2 linked regions of the Phytoactinopolyspora mesophila genome follow. The protein of the gene in region 1 interacts with the protein of each later gene in a pairwise test. Links are inferred from orthologs where the notes say so. Each region holds a gene or a part of one and is shown on either strand. Other genes may lie near its edges.

What was found.
Region 2: the proteins of F7O44_RS04645 (region 1) and F7O44_RS23365 interact in binary tests that used the Escherichia coli proteins (3 or more experiments, as listed by UniProt). The link is inferred for Phytoactinopolyspora mesophila from one-to-one orthologs.

What each region holds. Positions count from the first base shown.
Region 1 is NZ_WLZY01000001.1:1,034,874-1,042,614, reverse strand. The notes cover bases 1,956-4,856. They hold F7O44_RS04645 (ABC-F family ATP-binding cassette domain-containing protein), read left to right. Parts: upstream 1,956-2,557; coding sequence 2,558-4,156; downstream 4,157-4,856. Other genes in these bases: F7O44_RS04635 (ABC transporter transmembrane domain-containing protein), read left to right, coding at 4,798-4,856; F7O44_RS04640 (helix-turn-helix domain-containing protein), read left to right, coding at 4,280-4,501; F7O44_RS04650 (ATP-binding cassette domain-containing protein), read right to left, coding at 1,956-2,314. Also shown: F7O44_RS04655 (sensor histidine kinase), read right to left, coding at 1-1,440; more of F7O44_RS04650, read right to left, coding at 1,640-1,955; more of F7O44_RS04635, read left to right, coding at 4,857-6,735; F7O44_RS04630 (hypothetical protein), read left to right, coding at 6,768-7,463; F7O44_RS04625 (DNA repair ATPase), read right to left, coding at 7,643-7,741. UniProt on the Escherichia coli protein: Genetic data indicate it may be involved in ribosome assembly or function.
Region 2 is NZ_WLZY01000009.1:184,576-191,962, forward strand. The notes cover bases 2,275-6,549. They hold F7O44_RS23365 (multifunctional oxoglutarate decarboxylase/oxoglutarate dehydrogenase thiamine pyrophosphate-binding subunit/dihydrolipoyllysine-residue succinyltransferase subunit), read left to right. Parts: upstream 2,275-2,632; coding sequence 2,633-6,349; downstream 6,350-6,549. Other genes in these bases: F7O44_RS23370 (DUF6104 family protein), read left to right, coding at 6,371-6,549. Outside these bases: thiol reductant ABC exporter subunit CydC, read right to left, coding at 1-467; thiol reductant ABC exporter subunit CydD, read right to left, coding at 467-2,176; more of F7O44_RS23370, read left to right, coding at 6,550-6,556; F7O44_RS23375 (GDSL-type esterase/lipase family protein), read left to right, coding at 6,747-7,358. UniProt on the Escherichia coli protein: E1 component of the 2-oxoglutarate dehydrogenase (OGDH) complex which catalyzes the decarboxylation of 2-oxoglutarate, the first step in the conversion of 2-oxoglutarate to succinyl-CoA and CO(2).

The sequences.
Region 1 (7,741 bases):
GGCTCGCGCCTCGAGGTTCGGCAGCCCGCGGCCTCCCAGCCGGCGGGACTGGACACCCACTCCGTTGTCGACGACCGTGAGAGTCAGCTCACGTCCGTAGCCGTCGACGGTCAATCCGACGTAGACCGAGCTGGCTGACGCATGCCTGGCGACGTTGGACAACGCCTCGCGGACTACGCCGTGCAGTTCTGGTCGCACCTGGTCTGGGACGGCCGCGTCCAGAGGCCCTTCGAAGTTCACCCACGGCTCGAAACCGAGAACATCGGTGAAACCGCTGGCCAGATGCCGGATCTGAGACCTCAGGCTGGTCGATTCGGAGCCGTCGTCTTCCAAGGCGAAAATGCTGGCGCGGATGCTGTCGATCGTGAGGTCGATCTCGTCGACCAGCTGGTTGGCTCGGTCCGCGACCGCGGTGTCGGTGATGTCGGCGCTCAGCGCGTACAGCCGTAGTCCCGATGCGTAGAGGCGCTGGATGACGACGTCGTGCAGGTCGCGAGCGATGCGGTGGCGGTCTTCGAGCACCGCCAGCCGGTAGCTTTCCTCGGTGATCCGGCCGAACTCCATGACCAGGGCAGCGTGGTGTGCGAAGCTCTCCACCAGCTGGACGTCTTCGTCGGTGAAGGGCGGGGCGCCGTCGAACCTCGCGACCGTCAACGCACCGAGGCAGACATGGCCGACTATGAGCGGGGCGGCGATAGCTGAGTCGAGGTCCTTCAGGACAGCCGGAACCACCGTTTGACGATCAGCATTCTGGGTCATGATGTGTGATCCGTAGCCACGTACCGCTACCGGCGCCTTCGTCAGAAAGGCTTCGCCGGTGGCCGTGCCGCTCGCGGGGATGGCCAGCCCGTTGAGCGCGCGCATGTCTTCCTCGGCGTCGACGACCTGGAACCTGATGATGCCGATATCGGACGGGTCGGGGCGGGCGATGGCGGCTGCCGCGGCATCGGCGGCGCGCCGGGCATGCTGGGCGATGTGGCGTAGCGTGAGCGACTGGTCTTCCCCGGCCAGCAGTGCCGTGGTCACGGCGTTGGAGGCGGCAAGCCACTGCTGGCGTTGCTTGGTTTGCTCAAGACGGTGGAGATGCTCGATGACCGCCTGCGCCAGGTGTGCCAGGCCGGCGAGGACGTGCTCGTCCTGCTCGGTGAACTCGCCGCGATGATTGTCCAGCAGACAGATGGCGCCCAGCGGTTCGCCGTCGGCGCTGATCGGTATGCCGAGAACACCGGGGTGCTGGCGGCGAATGATGCGGCCGGTGTTGATGACTTCCTCGAGGAGCTCGGTTGCTGCCGGCTCGCCGCCTGGGCCGGGCTCAGGCTCGTGCCCAACGGTCACGAAGGTGGTCGGCCGCCGGTGTGGGCCTACGATGCCGGCCACACCGAACGTGGCATTGGTGGCCCGCACAGCCGATTCGAGCGAGCGCCGCAGCGCCTCGAGCATCTCCACGCTTCGTCACCCACCCGGATAGATCACCTGAATCAACGGCGGCAGCCGGACATAAGATGGCAATTGTAGTTGACCAACGGAAACGTCGCCGGTTGTGAAGCACGCTTCTACGGGTGCAAGTCTGTGTTGCAGGCCCCGACGAGCTGCGGCGAAACCCGTCCTCGCTCTCCACCGGGGTCCCGCGACAGGCTTCTCAAGCGACCTGAGCCCGGTAGTGGGCAACGGCAGCAGCGGCGGGGCCGTCGAAGACGATGCGGCCGTCGTCGAACACGAGGACACGATCGTAGTTGAGGACGGCGTCGAGATCGTGCGTCACGAGGACGACCTGCTGGGGGAGCGTGTCCAGGAGATCGGCCACCCGCCGGCTGTTGCGGAGGTCGAGCAGCGTCGTGGGTTCGTCGCACACGAGAACCGCTGGCTCGGTGACCAGAATCGAGCACAAGGCCAGCAACTGTTTCTGCCCGCCCGACAGCAGATGCGCAGGGTGGTCGGCATGCCCGGCCAACCCGAACTCGGCCAGTTGCTCGTCGACGACGCGCGCGGCCACCGACTTTCCCAGCTTCAGCCGGCGCAGACTGAAGGCGACGTCCTCGGCAACTGTCGGCATGACGATTTGCGCGTCAGGATCGGTGAACACGAATCCAACCCGGCGCCGGACGCCCGCGCCGTCGGTGCGGGTGTCGAGACCGTCGACACGGACCCTGCCGTGGTCGGGAAGGACCAGTCCGTTCAGCAGCCGGGCGAAGGTGGACTTGCCGGAGCCGTTCGCACCGATGACCGCGACCCGCCGCTCGGTCAGCACGGCGTTCACGCCCCGCAATACTTGACGTTCACCATAGGCATGGCTGACGGCTTCGACCTCGATCACGTCTCAACTGTAAACTTGCAGGGCTTTGCTGTCTGTGGCGGCTGATGCCAACGGAGAGCACCCGAAATATTCGGTGTCGGTCGTGTGCCTGTGTCTGGTGTCATGTATATGGCCCGGGACGCTCCAGCGACCGGCGCCGAGGCCCGCACCAGGTAGGGGCCGGCTTCGTGGGATACCGCCAATGGCGACGGCTTCCTTGAGCTTGCCCTGCCATGCCTACGCGACCGGAGTTACGTTCTTACGATGATCACTGCCCACGAGGTCGAAGTACGAGCGGGGCCGCAGATTCTCATCGCGGGCGCCAGCTTCCGGATAGCTCCAGGTGACAAAGTCGGGCTGGTCGGGCGCAACGGCGCCGGGAAAACAACGCTGACCCGCATCCTCGCCGGCGAGGGACAGCAGTTCGCCGGCACGGTGAACCGCTCCGGAACCGTCGGCTACCTTCCGCAGGATCCGCGCACCGGAGACCCCGACGTGCTTGCCCGGGACCGTATTCTCGGTGCGCGCGGGTTAGACGTCATCGTCCAGCAGCTGCGCAAGGCCGAGGAACAGATCGCCTCGGACGATCCAGCGAGCCACGAGCGCGGGATGCGCCGTTACTCGCGCCTGGAATCGGAGTTTCTGGCTCTCGGCGGATACGCCAGCGAGAGCGAGGCAGCTACCATCGCGGCCAGCCTGGGACTGGAGGATCGTGTCCTGAGCCAGCCGTTGCGTACCCTTTCAGGCGGTCAGCGCCGCCGGATCGAGCTTGCCAGGATCCTCTTCTCCGACGCCGGCACGATGCTGCTCGACGAGCCCACCAACCACCTCGACGCCGACTCCGTCATGTGGCTGCGCGACTTCCTTCGCGCGTACAAGGGCGGACTGGTGGTGATCAGCCATGACGTCGCGCTGCTGGACAAGACTGTCAATCGGGTCTTTCATCTTGATGCCACGAGGGCTGTCATCGACGTGTACAACGTCGGGTGGACCACGTACCTGGAGCAACGCGAGACCGACGAACGTCGCCGTCGACGCGAGCGAGCCAATGCCGAGAAGAAGGCCTCGGTGCTGAAAGCTCAGGCCGACCGGATGCGTTACAAGGCTACTAAGGCCGTGGCGGCGCAGAACATGGAGCGGCGGGCTGAACGGCTGTTGTCGGGACTGGAATCCGAGCGGCGTACGGAGAAAGTGGCCAAACTCCGTTTCCCGGAGCCGGCGCCTTGCGGTAAGACTCCGTTGACGGCCAGCCGGTTGTCGAAGTCGTACGGATCGCTGGAAGTGTTTACCGATGTCGATCTTGCCATCGATCGCGGGAGCAGGGTCGTCATTCTCGGGCTCAATGGCGCCGGCAAAACCACGCTGCTCCGACTACTGGGCGGTATCGAAAAACCCGATACCGGCGCGGTTGAGCCGGGACATGGTCTCAGACTTGGCTACTATGCGCAGGAACATGAGACTTTGGACACATCACGCACGGTGCTCGAGAACATGCGCACCGCAGCGCCGGACCTGCCAGACGTCGAAGCGCGGCGGGTGCTTGGCTCTTTCCTCTTCTCCGGTGACTCCGTGGAGAAACCGGCTTCGGTTCTGTCCGGTGGCGAAAAGACGCGGCTGGCATTAGCCACACTGGTCGTGTCCAGTGCCAATGTCCTTTTGCTTGATGAACCGACCAACAACCTCGATCCGGCATCCCGAGAAGAAGTCCTGGGTGCTCTGCGCTCATTCACCGGTGCAATTGTGCTGGTCACACACGATGAAGGCGCGGTCGAGGCGTTGGATCCCGAACGCGTGCTCCTGCTGCCGGATGGCGCTGAAGACCTCTGGAACTCCGACTATTCGGACCTCGTTGCTTTGGCGTGAGACGTTCTCTGACCAGGCTTTTGCGTCACGATGTGGGATTGATCTTGCGTTCGGGTGGCGAAAAACTGTAATGGGACGGATCATGGTCCTCTGTCAGAAGAACAACGAAAACGGGGAGGACGCGTGGCCGACAAGTTGGTGAAAGGCGCGCGGATCAGCGGAGGGCAGCGTGACAAGCTCGCCACTGACCTGAAGAAGCAGTACGAAGGCGGTAGGAGCATCCGCGAACTCGCATCGGAGACCGGACGCTCTTATGGCTTCGTCCACCGGCTACTATCCGAGTCGGGAGTAGCACTTCGTGGACGTGGTGGAGCTACACGCGGCAAGGCTCGAAAGAAGTCTTGACGGCTCGCGTCTAATCGATCCGCGCTGAAAGTGGCTTTGGGCTTTCCGGGGACGGGCCCGGATGGCCGGGGTATTCCTGACCCGGAAAGCCCAAAGCGCAAATTGGTAGGCCGCCACGTCTAAGAGATGGCGGCCTGCGTGCGCGACCTATGAGTCACAATTCCATGCCGTGGAAGAATCCTGCTCGTCAGCACGTTGTCCTAGCGGGCGTATTGAGCTTGCTCCTGCCGAGGCACTCAGAGCTTCGAGGTGGCGGCTGACGCCGGAGCGTCGGCAGACGAGGAGGTCGGGTATGGATGGCTATGGGTGGTAGTCCGATGGGCGGGGCCTGGATGGCGTCGCGTTCGTTCTCACGGGACCGCAGCGTCGTCGAACGGCGTCTGGCTCGGGGGACAACCAAACGGATCATGAGCTACGCGCGGCCGTACCGTCGCCAGATCGCGATCTTCCTGACCACCACTGTCGCCTCGGCGGCGAGCGCGGCCGCGGTACCCCTGCTGCTCAAGGTGCTGATCGACTCTGGCGTGGTTCCCGGCGAGCGCAGCGTCGTCGTGTGGGCCGCGCTGGCGGTAGCCGGCTTGGCACTCTTCGACGCGATCATGAACCTCATCGGGCGGTGGATGTCGGCCCGGGTGGGGGAAGGGCTCATCTTCGACCTCCGGCGACAGGTCTTCGATCACGTCCAGCGGCAGCCCATCGCCTTCTTCACGCGTACCCAGACGGGGTCCTTGGTGTCCAGGCTGAACTCTGACGTCGTCGGCGCTCAGCAAGCCTTCACCGGGACGTTGTCGCAGGTGGTCAGTAACTTCGTCACCCTGGTTCTGGCGCTCGGGGCCATGCTGGTGCTGTCCTGGCAGATCACGATCGTCGTCCTGGTCCTGGTCCCGCTGTTTCTGCTTCCGGCCCGCTACATCGGCCGCAAACTGGCGGATATCTCGCGCGAGTCGATGCAGCTCAACGCCAACATGAGCCAGACCATGACGGAGCGTTTCAACGTCTCCGGCGCGCTGCTGGTGAAGATCTTCGGCCGCTACCACCGAGAGAACGAAACCTTCGGACAGGCCGCGGCGCGAGTCCGTGACATCGGCGTGATCCAAGCGCTGTACGCGAGGTACTTCTTCATCGGACTGACCTTCCTGGCGTCGTTCGCCACGGCCATCGTGTACGGTATCGGCGGCTGGCTGACCATCGACGGCGCCTTGGAAGTGGGCACGCTTGTCGCACTGGCCGCCTTGCTCACCCGCCTCTACGGCCCTTTGACGGCGTTGTCCAATGTTCAGGTCGACATCATGACCGCACTGGTCAGTTTCGAGCGCGTCTTCGAGGTCCTCGACCTCAAACCGATGGTGCAGGACAAGCCCAGCGCTCAACCGCTGGAGGTGCGGTCCGCCGCCGATCAGGAGCCCCGAATCTCGGTCGAGTTCGACGACGTCCGGTTCCGCTACCCAGCCGGAGACGACGTCTCGTTGGCCTCCCTCGAGTCCTTGGCGCGTCCGGCCGGAAACGGCGCCGACGAGGAAGTGCTGCGGGGTGTCTCGTTCCGGATCGAGCCGGGCCAGATGGTCGCGCTCGTGGGTCCGTCGGGAGCGGGGAAAACGACCATCACCCATCTTGTCTCGCGGCTGTACGACCCGACCGGGGGCGTGGTCCGGGTCGGCGGGCGCGATGTGCGCGATATCACCCTCGAGTCGCTGCACGACGTCGTCGGGGTGGTCACCCAAGACGCCCACATGTTCCACGACACGATCCGGGCCAACCTCGCCTACGCACGGCCCGAGGCGGGGGACGAGCAGTTGCACGCCGCCCTGCGCTCCGCTCAGATCCACGACCTGGTGAACTCACTGCCGGACGGGCTGGACACCGTCGTCGGCGATCGCGGATACCGGCTGTCGGGCGGTGAGAAACAGCGGCTGGCTATCGCGAGGCTGCTACTGAAGTCGCCCCACGTGGTGGTCCTGGACGAAGCGACGGCGCACCTCGACTCCGAGTCTGAGCTCGCGGTGCAGCGTGCCCTGAAGACCGCGCTGACGGGCAGAACGTCACTGGTTATCGCGCATCGACTGTCCACGATCCGGGATGCCGACCTGATTCTGGTCGTCGACGACGGCCGCGTCGTGGAGCGGGGCACCCATGAACAGCTGCTGAGGGCGGGTGGCCTGTATTCCGAGCTGCACCGGACGCAGTTCGCATCGCAGCGAACCGATGGCGTGGACGTGCCGTCGAGCGCCCGATGAGGTCTGAGGGCTGGTTCCGTATGGTGGGGAGTATGCGACGATTTCGCCGCCTCGTACTGCCAGCCGGAATGGTGCTGACGCTTGCCGTGGCCTCCTGTGGTTCGGATGACGATGCGGCTGACGCGCCGTCGCCCACCGCCGAGAACACCGATGTCGCACCTGAGAACGATGTGCCGGGTGACGACGAGAACGCCGGCGCCGAGGACGACGACGCTGCGGACGGCGACGGCGACGGCGACGCTGATGGTGTGGACGAGGGCGGCGAGGCCGAACCCGAGAACGGAACCGCGGACGACGATCCCGCCGAGGACGATCTCGACGAAGCCCCGCGTGGGGGAGGCGCTGTACCCGGGTCGTGCCCTGAGGAGGTCCTGGAGGCCGGCGCGGACATCGCGACCCAATACGATCATGTCGAGGTCGGCCCGGTGGACGGGCTCGACGTGCTCACCTGCGAGTGGCGGGCAGCGGGTAACGGCATCGCGAGCGTTGAGGTGAGCTTCTCCAGCGAGCTGATCGGGATGGATCTGGCGGACGTCGAACACGCCGAGGAGGTGCGTGTCGGCGGCGTGGAAGGGCATGTCATGCACTCCGAGGAGGGCCAGGTGAACATGTTCCAGTTCCACACCGAGGGCCTGTTCATCACCGGTGGTTCGATCGATCTTGAAGACATCGAACCGGACGACGTCCTGGTGCTCGCCGAGGCCGCCATCGAAGCACTGGCCTCATAAGCCCAAAACCCTCCCCATCCCGCCCCGGTACGCCCAACACCCACCCGCCCCCGTTGATCATGGGCAGATGGCACCTATTCGAGCTCGAACAGGTGCCATCTGCCCATGATCAACAGAGATGCCGGGGGACGTTCCCCGAGCGGGTCGCGCCCGCCCGTAGATGATCGCTAGGGGATGGGTCAGTCGGCGTGGTGGCCCTTCGGGCGCTTGGCGCGGGCGCCCCGCGTCGACGGTTCGAAGGCCCGCTCGGTGACCTGCGCGATCGCATTCTCGATGCC
Region 2 (7,387 bases), on another replicon or contig:
GTGGGTAGGACGGCGAAGCCGAAGCCAACGGCTAGTGCGGCGACGACGGCGGCCGTCGCCGCCGGAACCAGCACCCGGACGATGAAGTCCTGGACCGCCTCAACGTCGGCCACCATCCGGCTGAGCAAGTCTGAGCTGCGAAACGACGGCAGTCCGGCCGGCGCCAGCGGGACCAGCGCGTCGTACACCCGCCCGCGCAACGTGGCCAGGGCGCGCAGGGCGGCGTCGTGACTGGCCAATCGCTCGGCGTAACGGAACAGGCCACGTGAGGTGGCGAAGGCGCGCACCCCGACGATCGCCAGGCTGAGCGCCGCCAGCGGCGGCTGCTGAGCCGCTCGCGCGATCATCCATGCCGCAGTAGCCATCAGGGCGAGAGTCGCGAGTTCGGCGACGACGCTCGCCGCCACCGCGAGGCCGAGCCGGCCCGAGTGGGGCCGCATCAACGCCAGCAGCCGCCGGGTCACCATCAGCCCAGCACCTCCTGAGGCGAAATAGATACCGGACCGGCAACCCTGCCGTGCTCGACGCGCACGACCCGATGAGCGTCGGCGAGCATCGCCGGACGATGCGCCACCACCAGCACCGTGCGCCCCGCCATCAGCTGCCTGGTCGCATCGATCACGGCGGCCTCGCTGCCCGCGTCCAGGCCGGCGGTCGGTTCGTCGAGAATCAGCAGCGGCGCCTCCCGCAGAAATGCCCGCGCCAGGGCGATACGCTGCCGCTGCCCGGCGGAGAGCCCGAATCCGCGCTCGCCGAGTTCGGTGTCGTAGCCACGCGGCAGTTCAGTGATGAACCCGTGTGCGTATGCCAGTCCGGCCGCGCGACGCACATCGTCATCGCTGGCCGAGGGGCGCCCAAGGCGAATATTGTCCGCGACCGTACGGGCGAACAGGTGTGGGCTCTGCGGTACCCAGGCAAGCTGCTCCCGCCATGCCTCGACATCCACCTCCGCCATGTCCACCGTGCCGTCCTCACCTGTGACGAGAACCCGCCCCGACGTCGGCCGCACCAGCCCGAGCAGCACGTTCAGCAACGTGCTCTTTCCCGCCCCGCTCGGACCTATCAACGCCACTCGCTCCCCAGCAGCGATGCTCAGCGACACGTGATCCAGCGCCGGTTCCTGCCTACCCTCGTACTGGACCGTGACGTCCTCAAAGCGCAACCCCCGCATCGAGAGGAGGTTGGTCCGGCGGATGCCGGCCTCGGTGCGGATGGGCATCGACGAGCGAGGCACGAGCGAGCCGCGGGCGTGGCCGGCATTAGCCGGCCCGGCCTTCTCCCCGGCGCTCCCCTCGTCCAGGATGGCGAACGCCCGACCTGCGACCTCAAGCCCTTCCGTACTCGAGTGGAACTGAGAGCCGAGAGCCCGCAAGGGGAGGTATGCCTCAGGGGCCAGCAGCAGCACGAGCAGCGCGGTGTGCAGGTCAAGGCCGCCGTCGAGCAACCGGAGCCCGACGGGCACGGCGACGAGCGCCACGGAGAGCGTCGCCACGAGTTCCAGAACAAGAGCGGACAGGAAGGCAATCCGCAGTGTGCGCATGGTGGCTTGGCGGTGCTGGTCGGCGCTGTCGCGCACCGCCTGGGCCTGCGCTTTGGCCCGGCCGAACGCCCGTAGTGTCGGCAGCCCGGCGACGAGGTCGAGGAAGCGCCCGCCTAGTCGCTCGAGTGCCCGCCACTGCCGCGCAGTCGCCTTCTTGGTCTGCAGCCCGACAAGGACACCGAAGATCGGGATCAGCGGCAGTGTCACACAGATAATCAGCGCCGAGGCGAGGTCGGCGACGGCGAGGCGGATCACCACGGCGATGGGCACGACGGCCGCGATGAACAGCTGGGGGAAGTAGCCGGTGAAATAGGGGTCCAGCGCGTCCAGCCCGCGGCCGAGCGTGGTGGTGATGCGGCCGGTGTGCTGCCCGGACACCCAGGCCGGACCTAGTTCCTGGATGTGGTCGTGGACCTGTTTGCGCAGCGACGCCTTGACCGCCGCGGCGGCGCGCTGAGCGGTTGCCTGCTGGATCCACGACAGTCCGGCCCGGACGGCGAGTACCCCGCCCAGCAGGCCGATGACCCCGGCTACCTCCGCGATCGCTGGCTGGCCCAGAACGCCGTCGGCGAGCACCCGCGCTAATAGTTCCGCCTGCAGAATGATCAGCACCGCGCCCGCCGCGGCCATCAGCATGAACGCGGCGGTGAAGACACGGGCGGCGGGAAGGCTGCCGCTCAGGCGGCGGGCGAGTTGATTCAGGGGAATACCGCCGATCTGGTGCTCACTCGGTGCGGGGACGTCCGCCACGCCCGCGAACCCGGCGACTCCCTGCTCGCGCGGGCTCTGAGGCGATGACAAAGCGTCCGCAGGGCGGTGGACACCGCACCGTGCGTCCTGGGCAAGGCGGCCACGGTGACTCCCCAAAGCAAAGCGAACAGGGTCTAAGCAGTGTCCCAAATCGGAGGTCGCCTGCGCACAGCGGCCCCCTTGGGAAACCGTCTGCAAGATCCCTTTAACAGTGGTCTCACCTCATTGTTGAGACCAAGCGTGACCTAGACCACAATGGCTGCCATGCGAGCACTTCAAGAGGGCGGCTAACCTGTAATGGAGCAGCGGCGGACTCTGACTCGAAAGTAGGCGATCGACACCGTGGCCCCCACCGGCCCGCCAGCGGGTTTCGGACCAAACGACTGGCTTGTCGAAGAACTTTACGCAAGCTGGCTCGAAGACCCCTCAAGCGTTGATCCGCAATGGGCTGACTACTTCGCGGCACATGCGAAGCAGCCGAGCGCGAGTTCCGCTACCACGTCCAAGACTTCTTCCACGCCTTCCAACTCCACCAGTCCGTCCAGCACGAGGACCACCGTGACATCTCAGGCTGCGCCAGCGTCCACTGCCACGTCCCGGCCATCCGGTTCTGCCCCCGTCGAGGGCTCCGGCGGCAGAGAGCCAGAAGCCCCTGCGCGCAAGTCCGCGGCAGCTTCGCCGGACAAGTCTGCTGAGGCTCCCGAGCCCACCGAGGAGAAGGTCCAGCTGCGCGGAGCTCCGGCGCGCACCGCGACCAACATGGAGTCCAGCCTCGAGGTTCCCACCGCCACCAGTGTGCGAGCGGTGCCGGCCAAGCTGCTGGTAGACAACCGCATCGTCATCAACAATCATCTGGCGCGCTCGCGCGGCGGCAAGGTCTCGTTCACCCACATCATCGGCTTCGCCCTGATCAAGGCACTCGGCCGGATGCCCGACATGAACTACTCGTACGGCGAGACCGAGAACGGCAAGCCCGCGCTGGTCAAGCCGGCCCATGTCAACCTCGGCCTGGCCATTGACATGAAGAAGTCCGACGGCACCCGCCAGCTGCTGGTTCCCAGCATCAAGAAGGCCGAGACACTCGACTTCGCCGAGTTCTGGTCGGCGTACGAGGACCTGGTGCGCCGGGCCCGCGACGGCAAACTGGCCGTCGAGGACTTCGTCGGCACCACCATCAGCCTCACCAACCCGGGCACCATCGGCACAGTGCATTCAGTGCCGCGCCTGATGAAGGGCCAGGGCACCATCGTCGGCGTCGGCGCCATGGAGTACCCGGCCGAATACCAGGGCGCGGCGCCGGAGACGCTGGCCCGTATAGGCGTCTCCAAGACCATGACGCTGACCAGCACCTACGACCACCGGATCATCCAGGGGGCGCAGAGCGGGGAGTTCCTCCGCATTGTGCATCAGCTGCTCCTCGGTGAGCACGAGTTCTACGACGAGATCTTCCGTGCGCTGCGAATCCCGTACGAGCCGATCCGCTGGGCCACCGACGTCACCACTGACCATGCCGACGAGGTCAGCAAACAAGCCCGGGTGCTGGAACTCATCCATGCCTACCGGGTGCGTGGCCATCTCATGGCCGACACCGATCCGCTCGAATACCAGCAGCGCACGCACCCAGACCTCGACGTCACCACGCACGGCCTCACCCTCTGGGACCTCGACCGCGAGTTCGCCACCGGCTCGTTCGGCGGCAGCAAACGATTCATGCTCCTACGCGACATCCTCGGGGTGCTGCGCAACGCTTACTGCCGCACCGTCGGCATCGAGTACATGCACATCCAGGAGCCCGACCAACGGCGCTGGATCCAGGAGCGGGTCGAGAAACCCGTCGACCTCACCGCCCGTGAAGACCAGCTGCGCATCCTGCTCAAGCTCAACCAGGCCGAGGCTTTCGAGTCCTTCTTGCAGACCAAGTACGTCGGGCAGAAGCGTTTCTCCCTCGAGGGAGGCGAATCACTCATCCCGCTGCTGGACGAAGTCGTCGCCTCCGCCGCCGAGGAGGGCCTCGTCGAGGTCACGGTCGGTATGGCGCACCGCGGAAGACTCAACGTGCTGGCCAACATCGCCGGGAAGAGCTACTCCCAGATTTTCGGCGAGTTTCAGGGCAACATCGACCCCCGCACCGTGCAGGGCTCGGGTGACGTCAAGTACCACCTGGGTGCCGAAGGCGAGTACACGACGCTCGACGGTTCGAAGATCAAAGTGTCACTCAGCGCCAACCCAAGCCACCTCGAGGCGGTGAACCCCGTACTCGAAGGCATCGCGCGAGCCAAGCAAGACATCTTGGACCGCGGTCAGGACTTCCCTGTGCTGCCCATCCTGGTGCACGGTGACGCCGCCTTCGCCGGGCAGGGCGTCGTCGCCGAGACGCTCAATCTCTCGCAGCTTCGCGGGTATCGCACAGGTGGCACCGTGCACGTCGTCGTCAACAACCAGGTCGGCTACACCACCTCGCCGGAACAGTCGCGCTCGTCGATGTACAGCACCGACGTCGCCCGGATGGTGCAGGCGCCGATCTTCCACGTCAACGGCGACGACCCCGAGGCATGCGCACGAGTAGCCCGGATGGCCTTCGAATTCCGGCAGGCGTTCAACAAAGACGTCGTCATCGACATGATCTGTTACCGCCTGCGCGGTCACAACGAAGGCGACGACCCCAGCTACACCCAGCCGCTGATGTACGACCTCATCCGCGCCAAGCGTCCGGTCCGCAAGCTCTACACCGAGGCGCTGATCGGCCGCGGCGACATCACCATCGAAGAAGCCGAACAGGTGATGGCCGACTACCAGCAACAGCTGGAGCGGGTGTTCGCCGAGACCAGGCAGGCCGAGATCGCCGCCGCGGCCAGCGTGCCGCGCTACCCGGACAAGCCCGAGCCCGAGGGCGAGGTCACAACCGCCGTCAGCCAGGAGATCCTGAAGCGGATCGCCGACGCACACGTCAACGTTCCGGACGGCTTCACGGTTCATCCCAAGGTGCTACCTCAGCTGCAACGCCGCGCGGCGATGTTGGCCGACGGCGGCATCGACTGGGCCACGGCCGAGATCACCGCCTTCGGTTCACTGCTGATCGACGGCCGTCCCGTGCGGCTGGCCGGGCAGGACAGCCGCCGTGGAACATTCGTGCAGCGCTTCGCCGCCGTCGTCGACCGCCACAACGGCGACGCCTGGGTTCCGCTACAGCACCTCGACGAGAACCAGGCCAAGTTCTACGTACATGACTCGCTGCTGTCGGAGTTCGCGGCGATGGGCTTCGAGTACGGCTACTCAGTGGCCAGGCCGGAGGCTTTGGTGCTCTGGGAGGCGCAGTTCGGCGACTTCGTCAACGGCGCCCAGACCATCATCGACGAGTTCCTGACAGCGGGCGAGACCAAGTGGGGTCAGCGCTCGGGCCTGGTGCTGCTGCTCCCGCACGGCTACGAAGGCCAGGGCCCGGACCACTCGTCGGCGCGGATCGAACGGTTCCTGCTCATGGGGGCCGAGGAAGCCTTCCGGGTGGCCCAGCCGTCCACGCCGGCCTCGTACTTCCACCTGTTGCGTCTGCACGCGCTGAGCCCGCACCACCGGCCGCTCATCGTGTTCACCCCGAAGTCGATGCTGCGCAACAAGCGCGCGGTCTCTGAACCTGAGGACTTCACCGGAACCACCACGTTCCAGGCGGTTCTGGGCGACCCGGGCGGCATAGACCCCGCCAAAGTGGAACGCGTGCTGCTCTGCAGTGGGAAGATCACCTGGGATCTGCTCAACAGCCGCGAGAAGAGGTCGGATGAGCGCACGGCCATCATCCGCCTCGAACAGCTCTACCCGCTGGCTGCCGAGCAGATCAGGAACGAGCTCGCCGCATTCCCGGCGTTGCGCGAGGTCCGCTGGGTACAGGACGAACCGGAGAACATGGGCCCGTGGCCCTTCCTTGCCATGCATCTGCCCTCGAAGCTGCCCGATGGCGTGTCGTTGACGCATATCACCCGTCCGGCCAGCACGTCGCCAGCGGTCGGTTCCCCGGCTCGGCACATCGAGGAGCAGAACGAGCTACACGACACCGCCTTCGCCTGAGCCACATTTTCGGGAGTTGATTTGTACTTCACCGACCGAGGAATCGAGGAACTCGAGCATCGCCGCGGCGATGACCAAATCAGTCTCGGCTGGCTGGCCGAACAACTACGCGAGTTCGTCGACGAGAACCCGGAGTTCGAGACCGCCATCGAACGCCTGGCCACGCACCTTGCCCGGCTCGACGACGAAGACGAGGACGACGAGTAACTGCGGCGTTCCGGTGGAGGGAGGCGCAGGGGAGGACCCGTCTCGCCCGCGGACTCGCTCGTACCTCGCTCCCCGCTGCCCGGCCCCACCCCGCCCGGGCCACCCCGGCCCCTCCCACCACCTCGGCGTATCTGCAGCACTGCCGGCCGGCCTTGTCGCCTCGCGAGGCTGGTGATGCGAGGATGGGGCGGTGCGTGACGTCAGAGTATGTGTGTTCGGGGACTCCTTCGTGGCCGGCGTCGGCGATCCCAAAGCGCTCGGCTGGGTCGGGCGGGTGGCCGCGCGGACACCGCCGTCCACCGGAGTTGATCTGACGGCCTATCCGCTGGGTGTGCGCGGTGAAACCACCGAGCAGACCGTCGTTCGGATGCCGATGGAGTGCGCGCCGCGCTTCAGCGGTGGTGACGAGCAGCGCATCGTCGTCGCCACTGGTGTCGCCGACGCCTACCACCATGTCGATCCGGCCCGTTCCGCGGCGGCGCTGGAGTTCGGGCTCGGGTCGTTAGACGTCCCCACGCTGGTCATCGGCCCGCCACCGGTCGGCGACGACGCCATGCTCGGACGTGTGCATGAGCTCGACGCAGCCTTCGGTGAGCTGTGCCGGCGTCGCGGTGTTCCATACATATGCACGTTCCAGCCGCTCTCCAGGCGCAAGCCTTGGCACGACGCCCGCGCCGACGACGGTATCCATCCCAACCAGTCCGGGTACGGCATGCTCGCCTACGTGATCCTGCACGAGGGCTGGTACCAGTGGCTCGACGTGCCGCCACCGGCTGCTCCGGTCAAGGGACGGCATTCGTGAGTACCGTCCTTGCCCGCGGCTCGCTCGTT